One region of the Mesorhizobium sp. BR1-1-13 genome, then DNA from elsewhere that is predicted to be linked to it. Evidence: predicted binding sites of a transcription regulator. Region 1 holds the regulator's gene; each other region holds the start of a gene.
What was found. The regulator PhoB, encoded in region 1, activates phosphate uptake and scavenging genes when phosphate is short. The targets are predictions, from matches to a motif close to TGTCATNNANCTGTCAT.
Positions count from the first base shown of each region.

Region 2: phnF (phosphonate metabolism transcriptional regulator PhnF) is a predicted target of PhoB. The motif match lies at 5,353-5,369, and genes of this name have one in related genera.
Region 3: phnC (phosphonate ABC transporter ATP-binding protein) is a predicted target of PhoB. The motif match lies at 1,865-1,881, and genes of this name have one in related genera.

Region 1 is NZ_JAIUIH010000001.1:36,114-43,348, forward strand. Features, by position in the region: gene LB533_RS00195 (ATP-binding cassette domain-containing protein) at 30-830, opposite strand; gene LB533_RS00200 (sugar ABC transporter permease) at 846-2,198, opposite strand; gene xylF (D-xylose ABC transporter substrate-binding protein) at 2,340-3,380, opposite strand; gene LB533_RS00210 (ROK family protein) at 3,639-4,880, shown strand; gene phoB (phosphate regulon transcriptional regulator PhoB) at 4,888-5,577, opposite strand; gene phoU (phosphate signaling complex protein PhoU) at 5,597-6,304, opposite strand; gene pstB (phosphate ABC transporter ATP-binding protein PstB) at 6,330-7,133, opposite strand; gene pstA (phosphate ABC transporter permease PstA) at 7,130-7,235, opposite strand, start outside.
Region 2 is NZ_JAIUIH010000006.1:52,534-59,768, reverse strand. Features, by position in the region: gene LB533_RS15710 (ABC transporter substrate-binding protein) at 1-902, shown strand, start outside; gene LB533_RS15705 (sugar ABC transporter ATP-binding protein) at 966-2,519, shown strand; gene LB533_RS15700 (ABC transporter permease) at 2,516-3,484, shown strand; gene LB533_RS15695 (zinc-binding alcohol dehydrogenase family protein) at 3,548-4,564, shown strand; gene phnF (phosphonate metabolism transcriptional regulator PhnF) at 4,581-5,330, opposite strand; gene phnG (phosphonate C-P lyase system protein PhnG) at 5,452-5,913, shown strand; gene phnH (phosphonate C-P lyase system protein PhnH) at 5,913-6,524, shown strand; gene LB533_RS15675 (carbon-phosphorus lyase complex subunit PhnI) at 6,527-7,235, shown strand, end outside.
Region 3 is NZ_JAIUIH010000006.1:43,541-50,775, reverse strand. Features, by position in the region: gene phnK (phosphonate C-P lyase system protein PhnK) at 1-309, shown strand, start outside; gene phnL (phosphonate C-P lyase system protein PhnL) at 374-1,081, shown strand; gene LB533_RS15655 (DapH/DapD/GlmU-related protein) at 1,078-1,695, shown strand; gene phnC (phosphonate ABC transporter ATP-binding protein) at 1,951-2,799, shown strand; gene phnD (phosphonate ABC transporter substrate-binding protein) at 2,891-3,799, shown strand; gene phnE (phosphonate ABC transporter, permease protein PhnE) at 3,857-4,813, shown strand; gene phnE (phosphonate ABC transporter, permease protein PhnE) at 4,817-6,175, shown strand; gene LB533_RS15630 (sugar phosphate isomerase/epimerase family protein) at 6,417-7,235, opposite strand, start outside.

The sequences.
Region 1 (7,235 bases):
CTTGCGACCAGGCGGTAACCGGGCAGGCTTCAGGCAGCGATCTTCAGCGCGCCTGGTCCGGGAATGGCGCCGGGCGGACATTTGCCCAGGATGATCATGCCCAGTACCTCGTCCTGGGTCACATCGCTGGTGCGGGCAGTGCCGACGACCTGGCCGTTTTTCATGACGCACACCCGGTCGGCCAGTTCGAACACGTCGTGGATGTCATGGCTGATCAGGAAGATGCCGATGCCGTCGGATTTGAGCTGCCTGACCAGTTCCCCGACCTGGGCCGTTTCCTGCGGTCCAAGTGCTGCCGTCGGCTCGTCCATGATCAGGATGCGGGCATTGAACAGGATCGCGCGTGCGATCGCCACCGACTGGCGCTGCCCGCCCGACAGCTTGATCACCGGCTCCTTGAAGCGCTGGAAGCGGGGATTGAGCCTGCCCATTACCTTGCGCGCCTCGGCCTCCATGGCGACGTCGTCGAGCGTGCCCCAGGCGGTTCTCAGCTCGCGGCCGAGGAACAGGTTGGCGGCGGCGTCGACATTGTCGGCGAGCGCCAGGGTCTGGTAGATCGTCTCGATGCCGTATTTCTTGGCATCGCGCGGATTGGAGATGGAGGCCTCTTCGCCGTTGACGAAGATTTGGCCCGCGTCGCGCTTGTAGGCGCCCGACAGAATCTTGATCAGCGTCGATTTGCCGGCGCCGTTGTGGCCGAGCAGGGCCACGACCTCGCCGGGGAAAAGATCGATCGAGGCATCGTCGACGGCGCGAATGCCGCCGAACGCGATTGAGATGTTGCGCATGTCGACCAGCGGGTTGCCGGCGGGAGCGATCCTGTCAGCCATGATTGTCCTCCTCCCTCAAACGCGTTTGCGATAGACGGTGTCGAGCCACACCGCGATCACCAGCACGGCGCCGACGACAATGCTCTGCAGCGGCGAGTCGACGCCGAGCAGCACCATGCCGGATTGCAGCGACTGCATCAAAAGCGCGCCCAGCATGGCGCCGATGATGGTTCCCGAACCGCCGGCGAGCGACGTGCCGCCGATGACAGCCGCTGCGATCACCAGCAATTCATCGAGCGTTCCGAGCACGTTGGTGGCCGAGTTCTGCCGGGCTGACGAGATCGCGGCGGCGATCGTGGCCAGCACCCCCATGATCATGAACACTTTCATCGTGATCCAGCGCGTATTGATGCCGGCGAGGTTGGCTGCTTCCGGATTGCCGCCGATGGCAAAGACATAGCGGCCGAAACGGGTGCGTTTGGTGATGAAGGTCATGACCAGCCCGACGGCGATGGCCATCAGCACCGGTATGGCGATGCCGTGGGCGATGAACAGACCGCCCTCGGGCACGGTGATGTTGTTGGCGGCTGCATATCTGTTCACGATGCCGACTGGCCACGGATAGGAATTGGCCAGCCAAACCGCGCCCATGATGACGGCGCAGGTCACCACGCCGATCAGCGTCTCGGCCCAGATCGGACGCAGCGGGAAACGGAAGCGCTTGCGCTGCACCCGCCCGTTGAACAGCGCAAGCACCACCGCAAGGCAGGCGGCGATACCGACCACCCAGCTCCAGGTCGCGCCGATCGATCCGGCCGGGCCGCCGCCCATCAGCTGGAACGTCGTGTTGAGCGGCGCCACCGTCTGGCCGCTGGTGACCCACCATGCCGCACCGCGCCAGACCAGAAGTCCGCCCAGCGTGACGATGAAGGCCGGCACTTCGAGATAGGCGATGACGAAGCCCTGGAATGCGCCGATCAACAGGCCGAGCACCAGGCCGATGACCAGCGCCAGGACCCAGATCCAAGGGTTGCCGAGCTCGAGTCCGACCATCCGCACCAGGAAGTGCACCTGGGCGAAGCCCATGACCATGCCGATCAACCCTTCGGCGGAACCGACGGACAGGTCGATATTGCGCATGACGATGACCAGCACCATGCCTGAGGCCATGATGGCGACGGCCGAGGTCTGCACCGACAGGTTCCACAGATTGCGCGGCGTGAGGAAGGTACGGCTGTCGAAATCGAGCGGATTGACGCCGAGACGCAGGCTGGACAGGACATGCAACCCGATCCAGATCAGCAGCAGCGCGCCGATCATGCCGAGCATGCGCGTGTCGATCTCGGTCGCCTTCAGGAACCGGGCGACGGCGCCGAGTTCCGACGCACGCGCGGTGTCGGCCTGCGGGTTGGACGTCGTGTCGGTCATGATTTTCTCCCACCGGCCTGCCCGTCTGACGCGGATGCCGGAAGCCAGCCTAGAAGTTACCCGCCCGGGGCGGAAAAACAAATCTTCTTGAAAAAACGCCGCGGCCTGGTAGCCGCGGCGTTCATCGCTTGAAATGGAAGATCAGTTGCAGGCCGCGACGCTGCCCGCCGCGACGCCAGCACAGACCTCGTCTTTCTTGATCCAGCCGGCGTCGATGACGACGTTGAGATTGTCCTTGGTGATCGCAACCGGGGTCAGGAACAGCGATTTGACGGTGTTCCCGCCAGGCGTGGTGAAGTCCTTGACGCCGGCGATATCGGTCATCTTCTTGCCGTCGGCCAGCTGCGAGGCGATCTCGGCGGCATTCTTGCCGAGTTCACGCGCGTCCTTCCAAACCGACACGGTCTGCGTGCCGAGGGCGATGCGGTTCAGCGCCGCGTGGTCGCCGTCCTGGCCCGACACCGGAACGGTGCCGGCCAGGCCTTGAGCCGTCAACGCCGCGACGACCCCGCCGGCAGTGCCGTCATTGGCCGCGACCACCGCGTCGACCTTGTTGTCGTTGGCGGTCAGGAACTGTTCCATGTTCTTCTGCGCGTTGGCCGGCAGCCAGCCATCCGTATAGGCTTCGCCGACATTCTTGATCTTGCCGCTGTCGATGGCATCCTTGAGCACTTCCATCGAGCCGGAGAACAGGAAATCGGCATTCGGATCGGCACCCGAGCCCTTAATGAAGACGTAGTTGCCTTCCGGCTTCACCTTGAACACTTCGCGGGCCTGCATGCGGCCGACTTCCTTGTTGTCGAAGGTCAGATAGAAGACGTCCTTATTCTCGATTAGGCGGTCATAGCCAACGACCGGAATGCCTTCGTCGAGCGCTTTCTGCACCGCGGGGCCGATGGCGGAGGCGTCCTGCGCCAGGATGATCAGCGAATTGGCGCCCTGCGAGATCAGGCTCTCGACGTCGGTGAGCTGCTTGCCGGGATTGGACTGGGCGTCGGCGGAAATATACTTGTCGCCGGCGGCTTCGATCGCCTTCTTCATGGCGGCCTCGTCGGTCTTCCAGCGCTCTTCCTGGAAGTTCGACCAGGAAACGCCGATGACCTTGTCCTTCGCCTGCGCGACCGACGCGAGCGTCAGCGACATGGCGACACCCGCCAGGATGGCGGCTGTGAATCTCTTCATCTTAATCCTCCCTGCGCCGCGTATGGCGCGACCAAACAGGCCCTTAGGCCGGCACAAAGGCTCTATTTTTTCGAGCCTCGAAAAAACACTGATCCATCGTCGGAACGCTGTCAACGCCGATTCTGATGTATTTTGATGCCCTCGGGAATTTTTTTCGAGCTCCGGAATAAATAATGACAGCCAAGGCCGGTTCTGCCAGTATCTGACGGTCGTCGGGGCCTGGGGAGAGAACGCGGCGACCGGGAGGATGCGAGGAACATGTCGGTCGGAATCCGCCACGACGATCTGCGCCGACGCAACCGGGCGATGGTGATCGCGGCCGTGCGCCGTGCCGGGCAGCCATCGCGCACCGAGATTGCCGCGACCACCGGGCTCAGCCATTCCACCATATCGGCGATCTCCTCCGACCTGATTGGCGAAGGCATCCTGGCGCAGAGCAAGCCGAGCGAGGCCGGTGCGCTGAAACGCGGCCGGCCGCAGGTCGGCCTCAGCCTCAACCCTGAAGCCGCGGCGGTGATGACCGTGGTGCTGTCGCTGAATTTCCTCTCCGTCGCAGTCATCGACTATGCCGGGCAGGTGATATCTGAAGAGCAGCGCCGGCTGGACACGCTGACCCTGTCGCGCGAGGCGCTGATCGATGAATGCGTGGCCATCGTCAGGCGGCGGTTCGAAGATCCCGACCTCGACGTCGGCAGCATCGCCCGTATCGCGCTGGCGATCCAGGGCATCACCGACACGGATGCGCGCACCATGCTGTGGTCGCCGATCACGCCGCAGACCGACATCGCCTTCGCCGACATACTGGAGACCGAGTTCGGCATTCCCGCCACCATGGAGAACGATTGCAACATGATGGCGGTGGCGCTGCGCTGGCGCGATCCCCAGCGCTACCGCGACGACTTCATCGCCATCCTTTTGTCGCACGGCATCGGCATGGGCCTGGTGTTGAAGGGTGAACTGTTCACCGGCACCCATTCATCCGGAGGCGAGTTCGGCCACATGATCCATCGCCCCGGCGGGGCGCTCTGCCGCTGCGGGCGGCGCGGCTGTGTCGAGGCCTATGCCGGGAACTATGCCATCTGGCGCAACGCTAGGCAGCTTGGCGAGGACACCGAGCCCGTCGACGTCAGCGACGCCGACATGCGCACCCTGGCGGCCTCGGCGCGCGAAAAGGACGGGCCGGAGCGCGAAGCCTACCGCAAGGCCGGCGAGGCGCTGGGCTATGGCCTTGGCAGCCTGTTCGCCCTGATCGATCCGGCGCCGGTCGCCATGGTCGGCGTCAGCGCGGCCGCCTTCGACCTGATCGAGCCGGCATTGCGCGAGGCGATCGCCCAGACCGCCGGCGGCCAGCACTCGAAATCGATTTCCTTCGACACCGAGCCGAACGAACTGCCGCTGATCCGCGAGGGTTGCGCCATGCGCGCGCTGACCTTCGTCGACCAGGAAATTTTCGCGCCGGGGGCACAAGCGAAATCAGGCATAGGCGAGAACGTTGCGTGACATATCCCTAGTCTTCGCGGATCGCATACCCCGCGCCCCGAATGGTGCGGATCACGTCAGGCATGCGGCCATTGTTGACCGCCTTGCGCAGCCGGCCGACATGCACGTCCACCGTGCGCTCGTCGATATAGATCGTTTCGCCCCAGACATTGTCGAGCAGCTGACTGCGCGAGAACACGCGGCCCGGGTGGCGCATCATGAATTCGAGCAGGCGGAACTCGGTCGGCCCGAGCCGGATCTCGCTCTTCTTGCGGTAGACCCGGTGCGATTCACGGTCGAGCACGATGTCGCCGACCTTGAGCACGCTGGACAGAACTTCGGGCTTGGCGCGGCGCAGCAGCGCCTTGACGCGTGCCATGAATTCCGGGGTTGAGAACGGCTTGACTAGATAGTCGTCGGCGCCGGTGGAGAGACCGCGCACCCGGTCGCTTTCCTCGCCGCGCGCCGTCAGCATGATGATCGGCAGCCGCTCGGTCTCGGGCCGCATCCGGAGACGGCGGCAGAGTTCGATGCCGGAAACCGCCGGCACCATCCAGTCGAGCACAAGAAGGTCAGGGACATTCTCCTGCAAGCGGATCTCGGCTTCGTCGCCGCGCGTCACCACCTCGACCTGATAACCCTCCGATTCCAGATTGTAGCGGAGCAGCACACCCAGCGGCTCCTCGTCCTCCACCACCATGATGCGTGGCGCGATCATCGACTGGTCACCCCTGCCGTCACGCCGCTGGCGCCGACATCGCCGTCTCGTCCTGCTTCGGGCGATTGGCGGGCAATTGCGTGCCGGTCAGCACATAATAGGCATTTTCGGCAATGTTGGTCACGTGATCACCGATGCGCTCGAGATTCTTGGCGCAGAACAAAAGATGCGTGCAGGCGGTGATGTTGCGCGGATCCTCCATCATGTAGGTCAGCAGCTCGCGAAACACCGATGTGTATTTGACGTCGATGCGTTCATCGTCGGCGCGCAGCTTGGCAAGTGCCGCGGAATCGCGCGCCGCATACTCCTCGATCACCCCTTGCACCTGGATCAGCACCAGCTGCGCCATGACATCGATGGAGTGCGACAGGTCGCGCGGCGTGGCGGCCAGGCCGACGGTGCCGACGCGCTTGGCGATGTTCTTGGCGAGATCGCCGATGCGTTCGAGATCGCCCGCCATGCGGATCGAGCCGACGACATGGCGCAGATCGTCCGCCATGGGCTGCCGCTTGGCGATCAGGGTGATGGCGCGGTCGTCGAGTTCGCGCTGGCGCGCATCCATGATCGCGTCGTCGGAGACGACGCGCTGGGCGAGCGCGTTGTCGGAATTCAGGAGCGCCTTGGTGGCGCCGCCGACCATCGATGAGGCGAGATCGCCCATGTCGCGGATCAGCCTGCTGATCTGTCCGAGATCTTCGTCAAAGGCTGCGACTGTATGTTCGGCCATGATCTTGGTCCTCGTGTGCGTGGGATCAGCCGAAGCGGCCGGTGATATAGTCCTGCGTGCGCTTCTCGCGGGGCGACGTGAAGATCTTCTCCGTGCGGTCGAACTCGACCAGCTCGCCCAGATACATGAAGGCGGTCTGCTTCGATACGCGCGCCGCCTGCTGCATGTTATGGGTGACGATTACGATCGTATAATCGGCCTGCAGCTCGTCGATCAGTTCCTCGATCTTGGCGGTCGACAGCGGATCGAGTGCCGAGGCAGGCTCGTCGAGCAGGATGACCTCTGGCTTCACGGCCACCGTGCGGGCGATGCAGAGGCGCTGCTGCTGGCCGCCCGAAAGGCTGAGGCCACTGGCGTTGAGCTTGTCCTTGACCTCGCTCCACAGTGCCGCGCGCTTCAGCGCCTGCTCGACACGGCCGTCCATCTCGGCCTTGCTGAGCTTCTCATAGAGCCTGACGCCGAACGCGATGTTCTCGTAAATCGACATCGGGAACGGCGTCGGCTTCTGGAACACCATGCCGATCTTGGTCCTGAGCAGGTTGAGGTCCTGCGACCGGTCGAGGATGTTCTGGCCGTCGAGCAGCACCTGGCCCTCGGCGCTCTGCTTCGGGTAGAGCTCGTAGATGCGGTTGAAGACGCGCAGCAGCGTCGACTTCCCGCAGCCCGAAGGCCCGATGAAGGCGGTGACGCTGCGCTCAGGCAGCGACAGGCTGATATCCTTCAGCGCCTTCGACTGGCCGTAGTAGAAATTGAGGTTCTTGACCTCGATCTTGGCTTTCTCGACCGCGACTTCGGGCGTGTTCAACTCGGTGGACAACATCGGTTTCATCTGTCCTCTCTGCGTCCGGTAAGGCTGCGGGCGAAGATGCTCAGCCCGAGAACCGTAAGGGTGATTATGAGTGCGCCGGTCCACGCCAGCTGCTGCCATTCC
Region 2 (7,235 bases), on a different contig from region 1:
CGGCGGCGGACGTGACCATTCCGATCATCGTCAAGGACACCACGTCGTTCTACTGGCAGATCGTCCTGGCCGGGGCCCGCAAGGCCGGCAAGGATCTCGGCGTCAACGTGCCGGAGCTCGGCGCCCAGGCAGAAACTGACGTCAACGGCCAGATCTCGATCCTCGAAAACGCCGTCGCCAGCAATCCGGCGGCGATCGTCATCTCGCCGACCGAGTTCAAGGCGCTCGGCAAGCCGATCGACGAAGCCGCAGCCAAGGTCAAGGTTATCGGCATCGATTCCGGCGCCGACTCCAAGGCCTTCACCTCCTTCCTGACCACCGACAACGTCCAGGGCGGCCGCGTTGCCGCTGACGGCCTCGCAGCGGCCATCGGCGAAGCCAATGGCGGCAAGATCGAGGGCGACGTTGCCCTGATCACCAACACGCCTGGCGCCGGCTCGCTCGAACAGCGCAAGCAGGGCTTCATCGAACAGCTCAAGGCGAAATATCCGGGCCTGAAGCTGGTTGCCGACAAATATGCCGACGGCCAGGCCACCACCGGTCTCAACATCGCCACCGACCTGATCACCGCCAATCCGAACCTCAAGGGCATCTTCGCTTCCAACCTGATCATGGCGCAGGGCGTCGGGCAGGCTGTCGCCGAAAACAGCCTCGGCGGCAAGCTGGCGCTGGTTGGCTTCGACAGCGACGAGAAGCTGATCAAGTTCCTCAACGATGGCGTCATTTCCGCCCTCGTCGTCCAGGATCCCTACCGGATGGGCTATGACGGCATCAAGACCGCACTTGCCGCCTCCAAGGGCGAAAAGGTCGAGACCAATGTCGACACCGGCGCCAACCTGGTCACCAAGGCCAACATGAAGGATCCCAAGATCGACGCGCTGCTCAACCCGAAGCTCAACTGAGCATCGGCCACGCGCAACTGTTTCCGGGGCCTCTGCGCCCCGGAAACAACAGGGAGGATTGCCATGACGCCGACCGCGCAGGAACTGCATCCGGCCCCCGTACTGGAGCCCGGCAGGACGATCCTCGAGCTGCAGGGTCTGGAAAAGCGCTATCCCGGCACGCATGCGCTGAAGCCGGTGACCCTGGCCTTCAAGGCGGGCGAGATCCACGCCATCGTCGGCGAGAACGGTGCCGGCAAATCGACCCTGATCAAACTCCTGACCGGCGTCATTCCGCGCACCTCCGGAGAGGTTGTGTGGGAAGGCAAGCCGGCTGCCCTGGCGACGCCGCACGAAGCCATGGCACTCGGCATCAACGCCGTGCACCAGGAAGTCGTGCTCTGCCGTCACCTGACCGTCGCCGCCAATATGTTCCTCGGCGAGGAGAACTCGCGTTTCGGCATCCTCCAGCAGCGAGCCATGGTCAGGGAAGCGCAGAAGATCATCGACGGTCTCGGCTTCGACCTGCCGGCGCATGTCGTGCTCGGCGATCTGACCATCGGCCAGCAGCAGTTGATCGCCGCCGCCCGCGCCACCGTGCGCGGCACCAAATTCCTGATTTTCGACGAACCGACCGCCTATCTCACCCGCAAGGAGGCCGACCAGCTGTTCACGCTGATCCGCCGCCTGAAGGGTGAAGGCGTCACCATCATCTACATCAGCCATCGCATGGAGGAGGTGTTCGAGCTCGCCGACCGCGTCTCGGTGCTCCGTGACGGCACGCTGGTCGGAACCCGCAACATCGCCGAGACCAACGAGCCGGAACTGGTCAAGCTGATGATCAACCGCTCGATCGAGCAAATCTACCACAAGGAGCATTTCACGCCGGGCGCCGTCATCGCCGAGGCGCGGAACCTGTCCGGCAAGGGTTTCGAGGACGTCTCGCTGTCGGTGCGCGCGGGCGAGATCGTCGGGCTCTACGGCCTGATCGGAGCCGGGCGCAGCGAATTCGTCACCACCCTCTACGGCCGCCACCGCAAATCGGCCGGCCAGGTGCTTTGGGAAGGCAAGGAGGTGCAGGTCAACTCCGAGCACGACGCCATCAAGCTCGGCATGGCGCTGGCACCGGAAAGCCGCCGCGACCAGGGCCTGTGCCTCAACCTGCCGGTTGCATTGAACCTCAATTTGCCGATCTACAAGCGTATATCGAAAAATCTGCTGATCTCGTCTGCGCAGGAGAAGGCCGAGGCGGACCGGCAGATCGCCGACCTCAGGATCAAGACGCCGACGCGCGGCGCGCTGGCCTCCAGCCTGTCGGGCGGCAACCAGCAGAAGATCGTCATCGGCAAGTGGCTGGCGCACGGCGCCAAACTGTTCATCTTCGACGAGCCGACGGTCGGCGTCGATGTGGGCACCAAGGCCGAGATCTACCGGCTGTTCAGTGTGCTGTTGTCCAAGGGCGCGGGCATCATCCTGATCTCGTCCTATCTGCCTGAGGTGTACGAACTGGCCGACACGCTGCATGTGTTCCGGCGCGGCAAGCTGGTGGCAACGCATGGTTTCCGCACCGCCGATCACGAGGACATTCTGAGCCAGGCCCTGGCCGAGAAACAAGAAAAGACGGGAGGACAGACATGAGCACCGAGGCGATCCCTGCCGAAAAGCCGAAGCGCAACTACAATGCCCTGTTCGGGCTGACGCTGCTTGGCCTGCTGCTTCTGATGTGGGTCATCCTGGCGGTCGCCACGCCGTCCTTCGCTTCGGCGCTCAACATCACCAACCTGCTGCGCCAGGGTTCTCTGATCGCCATCCTGGCCGTCGGCCAGACCTTCGTCATCATCACCGGCGGCATCGACCTTTCCGTCGGCGCCATCGTCGGCTTCGCCACCGTCATCGTCGCGCTGCTGATCAATGCCGGCTGGCCGGTCTGGATCGCAGTACTGGCGACGCTGCTGGTCGGCGTCGCCATTGGCCTGTTCCACGGTTTCGGCATCGTCAGGATGGGCCTGCCGCCCTTCATCATCACGCTGGCGACCATGACCTCGCTGCGCGGCATCGGTCTCCTGATGACCAATGGCAATTCGATATCGATCAACAGCGACACGTTCCAGGCGTTTTCGCGCGGCTCGCTGCTGGGGATCCCCTATCTGTTCTGGATGGTGATCGTGGTTGCCCTGCCCTCCTACGTCTTCCTGCATCACACGCGATGGGGACGCTATCTCTTCTCCGTCGGCTCGAACGCGGAAGCCGCGCGCCTCTCCGGCGTCAACGTGCCGCGCACGATCTACATGGCCTATGTGCTGTCCGGCCTGTGCGCGGCCTTCGTCGGCGTGCTGCTCGCGTCCCGCATCGGCATCGGCAATCCGACGCAGGGCGACACCTACGAGCTGCAAGCCATCGCCTCGTCGGTGATCGGCGGCACGTCGCTGTTCGGCGCCATCGGTTCGGTGCACGGGCCGCTAATCGGCTCGTTCATCCTCTCCACCATCAACAACGGCGCCAACCTGCTCAACGTCAACACGTTCTGGCAGCGCGTCATCACCGGCATGTTGATCATCGTCATCGTCTATTTCGACGGCCTGCGCCGCCGAGGTGGCAAGTAAAATCGATCGCCGGCCGGGTCGGAAGATCGGCCGGCGATTCCATGAAACCGACTGGATTGAAGCATGAAAGCCGTTGTCTGCCGTTCGCCCGGCGACCTTGTCGTGGAAGACCGTCCCGCGGTTGGCTCGCCGCCTCCCGGCTGGGCGCGGGTGGCGGTCAGCCATGTCGGCATCTGCGGTACCGACTACCACATCTTCGAGGGCAAGCATCCCTTCCTCGCCTACCCCCGCATCATGGGCCATGAAGTGTCGGGGACCATCGTCGAGGCGGGCGAAGGCGTTGGTCTTGCCACGGGCGAGCCGGTCATCATCAATCCCTATCTGGCGTGCGGCAAATGCATCGCCTGCCGGCACGGTAAGCCCAATTGCTGTGTCCGGATCGAAGTGCTCGGCGTGCATCGCGACGGCGCCATGTGCGAACAGATCCTTGTCCCGGAACAAAACCTCTATCCAGCCAACGGCCTGTCGTTGGCCGATGCCGCGGCCGTCGAATTCCTGGCCATCGGCGCCCATGCGGTGCGGCGCTCGCGTGCCGATCCCGGCGCACGGACGCTCGTCATCGGCGCCGGACCGATCGGGCTCGGCACCGCCATCTTCGCCCGCATCGCCGGGCTCGACGTGACGCTGCTCGATATGAGCAGCGAGAGGCTTGGCTTCGCCGCCAATGAACTCGGCCTCAAGACCCTCGACGGGTCACGCGGCGCGGCATCCGATCTGGTCAGCGAAGCGACGTCAGGCGAAGGCTTCGACGTCGTCTTCGACGCCACCGGCAACACCGCCTCGGTGCAGTCGGCCTTCGCTCATGTCGCGCATGGCGGGACATTGGTGCTGGTCAGCGTCGTCAAGGACGACATCGCCTTTTCCGACCCCGAATTCCACAAGCGCGAGATGACGCTTGTCGGCAGCCGCAATGCCTTGCGGGCCGACTTCGACCACGTCGCGGCCTCGATCCGCGATGGCGCGGTGCCGCTGGCCAAGCTCGTCACCCACCGCACCACGCTTGCCGACACGCCACGTGACCTCGCCCGCTGGGCGCATGAGAAATCCGGCCTGATCAAGGCCGTGATAGAGATCGGATAGACACCCGTTCCGCGACTCACAATGCCGACAGTTTCAGCTCCACCCGCTCCGCCGGGAAGCGCGCCTCTGCGAATTGGATCGGCCGGCCGTCCGGCGTGATGTTGACGGCCACCGTGACCAGCACGATGCCGCCCGGCTGCAGATCTAGGTCGGCAAGGTCGGAAGCATCGGCGTGACGCGCCGACAGCACCGTCGATTGCCTGAGATAATCGTCTATGCCGAAACGCTTGAGCGATGCGGTGATCGACCCGGTCTCGGCCATGGCGGTGTCGATGCCGGCGAAGCGCCTGGCATCGAACCAGCCGGAAGCACGCGACACCGGCTGCCCGTCGGCCTCGCCACGCGTCTCCAGGCGAATGACATCCGATCCCCTGGCAACCCCCAGGGCTTCGGCGACGCGCCGGCTGGCCGGCTCGACCGATGAGGCCAGCAGCACGATATGCCGCTCTGACGCCTGGCCCTGCAAGCCGGTCGAAAATCGCGTGCGCGCACCGATCGGATAGGACAGCCGCCTGCGGGACAGCACGAAAGTGCCGCGCCCCTGCTCGGCCCGCAGTACCCCGTCCTGCACGAGCGCCGCGATGGCGCTGCGCACCGTGTGGCGGTTGACGCCATAGCGCTCGGCCAGCGCCACCTCCGGCGGCAGCGCGGCGTTCTCGGCGAAATCGCCGGCGGCGATCGATTGCAGGATTCGGTCGGCGATCTGGCGCCACAATGAGACGCCGCTGCGCCGCTCGATACCGTCAGCCACGTGTTGTCCGTTCACGGTTTCGCCCTTGGCCGGCCCCTGTCACGCACCCGTCATGGACTCGCGTTAGGTAATGGGTATAATTCGTATAGTTGTCTATATCAATAGACAAATTGGAAGCAAGACAAGGATGTTGCTCATGCGAGGACAAGAAGCCCGCGACCAGGCCGAACGCAAGGCGGCCATGGCAACCCTGGCGCAGTCCAGCGGCGACGACATCGTTCGCCTCTGGAATGAATCGGGCCTGCCTAGCAAGGCCGAACTGCTGCGCGGGCCCGAGACCGGCCTGGTCACCATGCGCGGCCGCATCGGCGGCGGCGGCGCGCCCTTCAATGTCGGCGAAGCCACCGTGACCCGCGCCACCGTGCGCCTGCCGTCCGGACAGGTCGGCCATTGCTATGCGCTCGGACGCGACAAGCAGAAGGCGAAGCTGGCGGCCATCGCCGACGCGCTGTGGCAGGACCCCGCTCACCGGCAGGCCGTCGAAACGGGCCTTCTCGCGCCGCTGCGGGCGGCCCTGACCACGGTACGAGAAAAGCGCCGCGCCGAAACGGCGGCGACGAAGGTGGATTTCTTCACCATGGTTCGCGGAGAAGACTGATGGATATCGCAGCGCAATCGATCGAGGGTGGGTTCGCCGATCCGGTGTTCAACGCCCAGACGGTGTTTCGCACCGTCATGGACGCAATGGCGCGGCCGGGCACCGTGCAGCCCCTGCCGGTCCTGGCCCGCCCGCCCGCGCCGCTTTCGGCGACATCGGGCGCGGTTGCGCTGGCACTGTGCGACAATGACACGCCGCTCTGGCTCGATCCGGCCCTGCACGCCTCGGCGGCGGTCATGTCCTGGCTCGGCTTTCACAGCGGTGCGCCCCTGGCCAACACCCCGGCCGACGCGCATTTCGCTTTGATCGCCTCGCCGGCCGAGATGATGGCGCTCGACGGTTTCTCGCAAGGCACGCAGGACTATCCCGACCGCTCGACCACATTGATCCTGCAGGTCGGCGATCTCACGTCAGGCACGCCGCTGCTGCTCGAAGGTCCCGGCATCGAGAAGACGGCAGCGATCGCGCCGGCACTGATGCCGCGTCATTTCATCGAGCAGTGGAAGCAGAATATCAGGCGCTTTCCGCGCGGCGTCGACATCATCCTGGCGGCACATGACAGCCTCGCCTGCCTGCCGCGCACCACCCGCATCAAGACGATGGAGGCTTGACCATGTATGTCGCGGTAAAAGGCGGCGAAGCGGCAATCGCCAACGCTCACAGCCTGCTCGCCGACCGTCGGCGCGGTGATCGCTCGGTGCCGGCGCTGCGTCTCGACCAGATCGTCGAACAGCTGGCGCTCGGCGTCGACCGGGTGATGAGCGAAGGCTCGCTCTACGACCGCGAACTCGCCGCACTCGCCATGGTGCAGGCGCGTGGCGACATGATCGAGGCGATCTTCCTAGTGCGGGCCTACCGCACCACGCTGCCGCGCTTTGGCTATACAAATGCCATCGACACCGCCACCATGCTGGTCGAACGTCGCGTTTCGGCGACCTACAAGGACCTGCCCGGCGGCCAGTTGCTTGGGCCCACCTTCGACTACACGCACCGGCTGCTCGATCCCGAGCTTGCCGCCGGCGACGATGTCCCCGCGCCCTTGCAGCGCGAGACGGAAGCGCAGGCAATGCCGCGCGTCTCGGCGATCCTCGCTCGCGAAGGGCTGATCGAGCCGGACGGAAACATGCCGCAGGACCATGCACCCGGCGACATCACCCGCGAGCCGCTGGAGTTCCCGATGGCCCGCGACATCCGCCTGCAGGCGCTGTCGCGCGGCGACGAGGGGTTTCTGCTGGCGCTCGGCTATTCCACGCAGCGCGGTTATGCCCGCAACCATCCCTTTGTCGGCGAGATCCGCATCGGCGAGGTCGACCTGGAACTCG
Region 3 (7,235 bases), on a different contig from region 1:
CGCCAGCGCCTGCAGATTGCCCGCAACCTCGTCACCGGCCCGCGGCTGGTGTTCATGGATGAGCCGACAGGCGGCCTTGACGTCTCGGTGCAGGCGCGCCTGCTCGACCTGCTGCGCGGCCTCGTCACCGATCTCGGCCTCGCCGCCATCGTCGTCACCCACGACCTCGCGGTGGCGCGGCTTTTGTCGCAGCGCATGATGGTGATGAAGGACGGCCGCGTCGTCGAAAGCGGCCTCACCGACCGCGTGCTCGATGACCCGCGCGCGCCGTACACGCAATTGCTTGTTTCTTCGATTTTACAGGTCTGACGATGGCGCCAAGTCACCCCCCTCTGTCCTGCCCGCAAACGAATGACGATTGGAGTCCCTTCTGATGCCGACGCCTCTCGTTGTCTCCGATGTCGCCAAGAGCTTCACCATGCATCTGCGCGACGGCATCAAACTGCCTGTCGTCGCCGGTGTCTCCTTTTCGATCCGCGCCGGCGAATGCGCCGTGCTCGGCGGTCCGTCCGGCGCCGGCAAGAGTTCGATCCTGAAGATGCTCTATGGCAATTACGCTGTCGATGAGGGCCAGATCATCGTCACGCACGAAGGCGGACTTATCGACCTTGCCAGCGCGAGTCCGCGCACCGTGCTTGCCATACGTCGCCACACGATTGGTTATGTCAGCCAGTTCCTGCGCACCGTGCCGCGCGTATCGGCGCTCGACGTCGTCGCCGAGCCGCTGGTGGAGCGCGGCGAGGATCGCGAGGCAGCAAGAAGCAAGGCGCGCGCCTTGCTGGCGCGGCTCAACCTGCCGGAAAAACTCTGGGCATTGCCGCCGGCGACCTTCTCCGGCGGCGAGCAGCAGCGCGTCAACATCGCGCGCGGCTTCATCACCGAACATCCGATCCTGCTGCTCGACGAGCCGACCGCTTCACTCGACGCAAGGAATCGCGATGTGGTGATCGAACTCATCGCCGCCAAGAAAACGGCCGGCGTCGCCCTGCTCGGCATCTTCCACGACCATGATGTGCGCGAAGCGGTGGCCGACCGCATCATCGACGTCACCGCCTTCGCCCCGGGAAAGCTCGCCGCATGAGCAGGAAATTGTCGGAGACGCCGCTGGTTCATCCGACGGCGGAGGTGCAGAATTCGACGCTCGGCCGCTGGACCGAGATCGCCGACCGCAGCCGGGTTTCGGAAAGCGAACTCGGCGACTATTCCTACATGATGCAGGACTGCGCCGTCTGGTGTGCGACGATCGGCAAGTTCTCCAACATCGCGGCAAACGTGCGCATCAACGCCACCAACCACCCGACCTGGCGGCCGACGCTGCACCACTTCACCTACCGCGCATCGGACTATTGGGACGATGCCGAACACGAGAGCGAATTTTTCGCTGAGCGCCGCGCCAGGCGCGTCACAATCGGCCACGATACGTGGCTCGGCCATGGCTCGACAATCCTGCCCGGCATCACCGTCGGCGATGGCGCCGCCGTCGGCGCCGGAGCGGTGGTATCGAAAGATGTCGCGCCCTACACCATCGTCGCCGGCGTGCCGGCAAAGCCGATCCGCGAGCGCTTCGACCGCCGCACCGCCGAGCGCTACCAGGCGCTTGCCTGGTGGGATTGGGACCATGCAAGGCTGCGCGCCGCCCTCGACGATTTCCGTCAGCTCGAAGCCGAAGCTTTCCTGGAAAAATACGACGGATGACGGTGGTGAATGGAACAGGGCTGCTCACTATTCGCATCCCTTAGGGTTCGGACAGGAGGCCGTCTTCTCAAGCCGCCTGCCTTCTGCAGCTTCAGGGACATGGAGCATTTCGAGCAACTGATGGTCCTGGCCTGATCGCGCACGAAACGGCTGTGGGTGGTAACAAAACTGACATCAATCCGACACCGCAGGTTCATGGCGCTGCGCTAGCGAGGGTCAACAAGACCTTCAACCGCGACTGGACGGGAACGCACCATGTCAGCCACGCTCGAAATCCGCGGCGTCACCCGACGATTTGGCAAGAACACCGCCGTCAACGATGTCAGCATCTCGATCCCGCAGGGTCAGATGGTCGGCGTCATCGGCCGTTCCGGCGCCGGCAAGTCGACCCTTCTGCGTATGATCAACCGCCTCATCGATCCCAGCCATGGATCGATTTTCTTTGACGGCGCCGAGGTCTCGCAATTGCGCGGCTCGCCGTTGCGGCGCTGGCAGCGCGACTGCGCCATGATCTTCCAGCAATTCAACCTTGTGCCGCGCCTCGACGTGCTGACCAATGTGCTGCTCGGCCGGCTGAACCATCGTCCGACCCTGTCGAACCTTTTCGGCATGTTCTCGCGCGCCGAATGTGCGCAGGCGGTAGCCGCCCTCGAGCGGCTCGATATCGCCCGTACCGCGCTGCAGCCCGCCGGCACCTTATCGGGCGGCCAGCAGCAACGTGTCGCCATTGCCCGCGCCATGATGCAGCAGCCCCGGGTGATCCTGGCCGACGAGCCGATCGCTTCGCTCGACCCGCTCAATGCCAAGGTGGTGATGGATTCGCTGCAGGACATCAATTTGCGCGAGGGCATCACCGTGGTCACCAACCTGCACACGCTGGACACCGCCCGCACCTATTGCAACCGCATCATCGGCATGGCCGCGGGCAAGGTCGTATTCGACGGGCCGCCGGAGGAGCTTAACCGCGAGGCCGTCCGCCTCGTCTATGGCGCCGACAGCAATGGCGGCGAAATCTCCGAGGCCATCACCTCCACCAGCGTTGCCTTCAAGCAAAAGATCGCCGCATCCGCCGGACCGCTCGAACCCGCATTCCCGGGTTACTGAGAGCGACCTGGATCGCCAGCCCGCGTCAGGGCACCCGTCAAAATCACCAACGCCGCCGGCGCGGGGCCGGAACCTACAGGAGAGAAATCAGATGTTCAGGAAAATGGTTTTTGGCGCCGTTTCGGTGCTCGCAATGGCCACCGGCGCGGCGCATGCCGCCGATATGAAGGAATTCCGCGTCGGTATCCTCGGCGGCGAGAACGAAACCGACCGCCTGCGCAACTACCAGTGCCTGGCCGATCACCTGAAGGCCGAATTCGGCTTTGAGAAGGTCTCGCTGTTTCCGGCCGCCGACTATGACGGTGTGATCCAGGGCCTTCTCGGCGGCACGCTCGACTTCGCCGAACTCGGCGCTTCCGGCTATGCCAGCGTCGTCCTCAAGGACCCGAAGGCGGTGACCCCGATCCTCACCACGCAGCAGACCGACGGTGCCACCGGCTATTATTCGATTGGCCTGGCGCTGAAATCCTCGGGAATTACCGACATCAAGTCGGCCAAGGGCAAGAAGCTCGGCTACGCCGATCCGGACTCGACCTCCGGCTATCTGATCCCCCTGACGCAGATCCCGAAGGACACCGGCGCCTCGAACGAAACCTTCTTCGCCTCGACGCAGTTCAATGGCGGCCACGAGAACAACGTGCTCGCCGTGCGTGACGGCAAGGTCGACGTGGCGGTGGACGATTCCTCCGGCATCGGCGACTTCAAGGACGGCTACACCTCTGGCACCTTCCACAAGGAAGTCGCCAAGGGCGCTGTCGACCCCCAGGACTTCGTCGAAGTCTGGCGCTCGGGTCTGATCCCGAACGGCCCGCTGGTCGTGCGCACGGCGCTCGGCGAGGAGATGACGGCCAAGCTCGCCGCCTTCTTCACCGATCTGCCCAAGAAGGACAAGGCCTGCTTCGAAGGCGTCGAAGGCGGCGATTTTACCGGCTACGTTCCGGTGAAGGCGGATTTCTATAACGTCATCGTCGAAGCCCGTAAGGCAGCCATCGGCGGCTAACGGCAAAATCAAGAAGGGCGGCGTCGAGAAAACGCCGCCCTTCTTGCATGTGTGATCATGACCCTTTCCGTGACAGCTCCTTCCGGCGCCACTCACCAGATGGCCGACGCCTGGCGTCGCCAGACCTCCTTGCGCCGGCTCTACACCGCCATCGGCGTCGGCCTGTTGTTGGTCGCACTCGGCGGCACCATGTGGTTCGCCGACGAGGCCAATGCCGGGCACTTCTTCGACCGGCTGCCGCATATTCTGGATTTCCTGAGCTGGCTCGTCCCCAAGGACTGGAACGACGTCTGGCGGGCGCTGTTCGACATCGCCTCCCCGCATGACACCGGCACCCAGGAATTCAACTTCCCGCTCGACCGCGCCTATGTCTGGGGCGGTTTCTACATCCCCGAATATTTCGAGCTGATGCTGACCACGCTTAACGTGGCGTTGGTCTCGACATTTATCGGTTTCGTCTTTGCCGTGCCGTTCTCCTTCATCGCGGCGCGCAACCTGACGCCGCACCCGCTGCTGCGGCTCGTCGTCAAGCGCTTCATGGAACTGCTGCGCGCCTTTCCCGAGATCGTCATCGCCGGCCTGTTCGCGGCCATCGTCTCGATCGGCCCGATCGCCGCCATCATCGCAATCGGCCTGCACTCGATCGGCGCGCTGGGCAAGCTGTTCTACGAGATCAACGAGAACATCGACATGCGCGCCGAGGAAGGCCTGCGGGCAGTCGGCGCCAACTGGTTCGAACGGGTGCGCTTTGCCGGCCTGCCGCAGGTGCTGCCCAATTTCATGTCCTACACGCTGCTTAGGATCGAGATCAACGTGCGCATCTCCACCATCATGGGCGCCGTCGGCGGCGGCGGCATCGGCGAGGAGCTGAAGCTATCGATCTCGCGCGGCTTCGGCGCCAAGACGATAGCCTTGGTGCTGCTCCTGTTCACGACCATCTTCATCGTCGACCAGTTCTCCGCCTGGCTACGCCGCAAGCTGGTCGGCGAACAAGCCTTTGTGATGAGCGCCTGATCCATGACCGCCGCCGAAATTCAGTCGATCGAGGACCGCTTCCCGCACGTGTTCCGCCGGCCGTTCCGCAAGCGCTTCGGGCCGCTGCTGCTGCTCGGCGGCACCTTGCTCTACCTGCTCTATGCGCTGTGGTTCTTCAATCTGCCGCAGGTCATGAGGGAATCGCATTGGGAGCGGCTGCCGCTTTTCCTGACCCAATGGATCAGCTACGACGTGCAGCCGATCTTCCGCCTCGACGAGCCTGAGATAATTGCCAAATACCCTCGATTTTCGGCACTCGGCCCCAATCCCGACCCGGATTGGGTCAGGACCAACGCCGACGGTTCGGTGACGGTCCTGATCGACGGCACGGCGAAGTCGGTCACCTTCGACAAGACACGAGCGACGATCGTCGCCGCTGGCAAGAGCGTGCCGGTGGCGCTGGACAGCGGCAAGCCGCTGGTCTCGGGACCTGTTCCCGACTGGGTCACCGTCCATGAGGATGAGGTCGTCGCCGACATGGGTTTCGCCGGCGAAGTCCGCGTTGCTCCCGACCGCGTCAGGATCCGCAAGCGCTTTCTCGGTTGGGCGAACTTCGTCTTCGACACACACTCGCCCTTCTTCGGAAAATCGCCCGGCGAAGTGATATCGCTGATCACATCGGGGCCCGAGCTGAAACCGGGCACCTCCAATCTGGCGCTCGCCGGCGACAACATCTGGAACAATGCGCAGTGGCAGCATGGCGATGTCTGGACAAAGCTGTTGCAGACCATCGTCATGGCCTTTCTCGGCACGGCGCTCGGCGGCATCGTCGCCTTCCCGCTCGCCTTCTTCGCCGCCCGTAACATCACTCCCAACCGGCTGTTAAACCAATTGCTCAAGCGCTTCTTCGACTTCATGCGCTCCATCGACATGCTGATCTGGGCGCTGTTCTTCACACGCGCCTTCGGCCCCGGTCCGCTGGCCGGCAGCGCCGCGATCTTCTTCACCGAGATCGGCACCCTCGGCAAAACCTATTCCGAGGCGCTGGAGAACATCGACAACAAGCCGCGCGAGGGTGTGGTGTCGACGGGCGCCAACGGCCTTCTGGTGCAGCGCTACGGCGTGCTGCCGGAAGTGGTGCCGGTGTTCATCAGCCAGACGCTCTATCAGTGGGAATCCAACACAAGAGGCGCGACCATTATCGGCGCCGTCGGCGCCGGCGGCATCGGCCTGAAACTGTGGGAAGCGATGCGCACCAACTCCAACTGGGCCAACGTCTTCTACATGGTGCTGCTGACGCTGGTCGTGGTCTTCATCTTCGACAACATTTCCAATTTCCTGCGCCGCAGGCTGAGCCGGACGATTCACGACTACAACAGGTTGCAGGCTGGGGACGGGTGATCGATCTGACCGGGTGACTGACAACAGCCCATCGCATCTTGGTCATCCACGGGCGGAGTAAGGAGCGAAGCGACGCGGCGCAGACCCGAGGATCCATGCCGTGACGTTCGCCGTAGAATTCAGCGATTCAGAATAACCGCATATTGCCCACCGTCGGCGTGCTCAAAGGTCACGGCATGGATCCTCGGGTCTCCGCGTCCGCTTCGCTCCCGCTCCGCCCGTGGATGACGAAGTGAGCGGTTTAAGCCGCCTTCCTCCACCCGTTTCGAATATGCTTATAGCCATCCCGATAGACCGCTTCCGGACTCTCGGAAAAATCGCGCCACACCTTGGTCGCCGCCGCAAGATCCTTCAGCGAACGTCCAAACGCCTCGATCGTCAACCAGTCGTCGTAGCCGCTCTTGCGGATGGCCGAGAATGTTTCCTTCCAGGGGATGTTGCCGCGCCCCGGCACGCCGCGATCGTTCTCCGATATATGGATGTGCACGACATTCCGGCGATGCTTCGTATAGGCGCCGATCGGGTCGGCCTCCTCAATATTGGCGTGGAAGGTGTCGTACATCGCCTTGATGTGCGGCCGGTCGATGGCATCGATATGCTCCGACAGGTCGGCCATCGTGTTGAGGAGATAGCATTCGAAGCGGTTGAGCGCCTCGAGCCCGATGGTGACGTTCCTCTTGCCTGCATGATCGCCGATGGCGCGCTGCGAGGCGACGGAGCGTTTCTTCTCGGCCGCAGTCGGGCCGGCCCCGGAAAAGGCGCCGAGCGTCGAATGCAGCGGGCCGCTCAAAGTTCGGGCGCCCAGGGCATCCGCGCAATCGATCGCCCATTTCATGTAGTCGACACCGGCCTTGCGCGTTGCCGCATCCGGCGAGATCAGGTTCATTGCGGGATCGCCCATCGCCGAGACCGCGGTCCGCTCCAGCCCTATGCGATCGAGCAGCTCGCCCAATTTCTTGTAGTCGTCCGGCATGCCGGCAAAGATCGGTATCTCGACGCCGTCGAAGCCGGTGGCCTTGATGTCGCGAAGCAATGGCTCGTGCTTCTTCGATACGGCCGT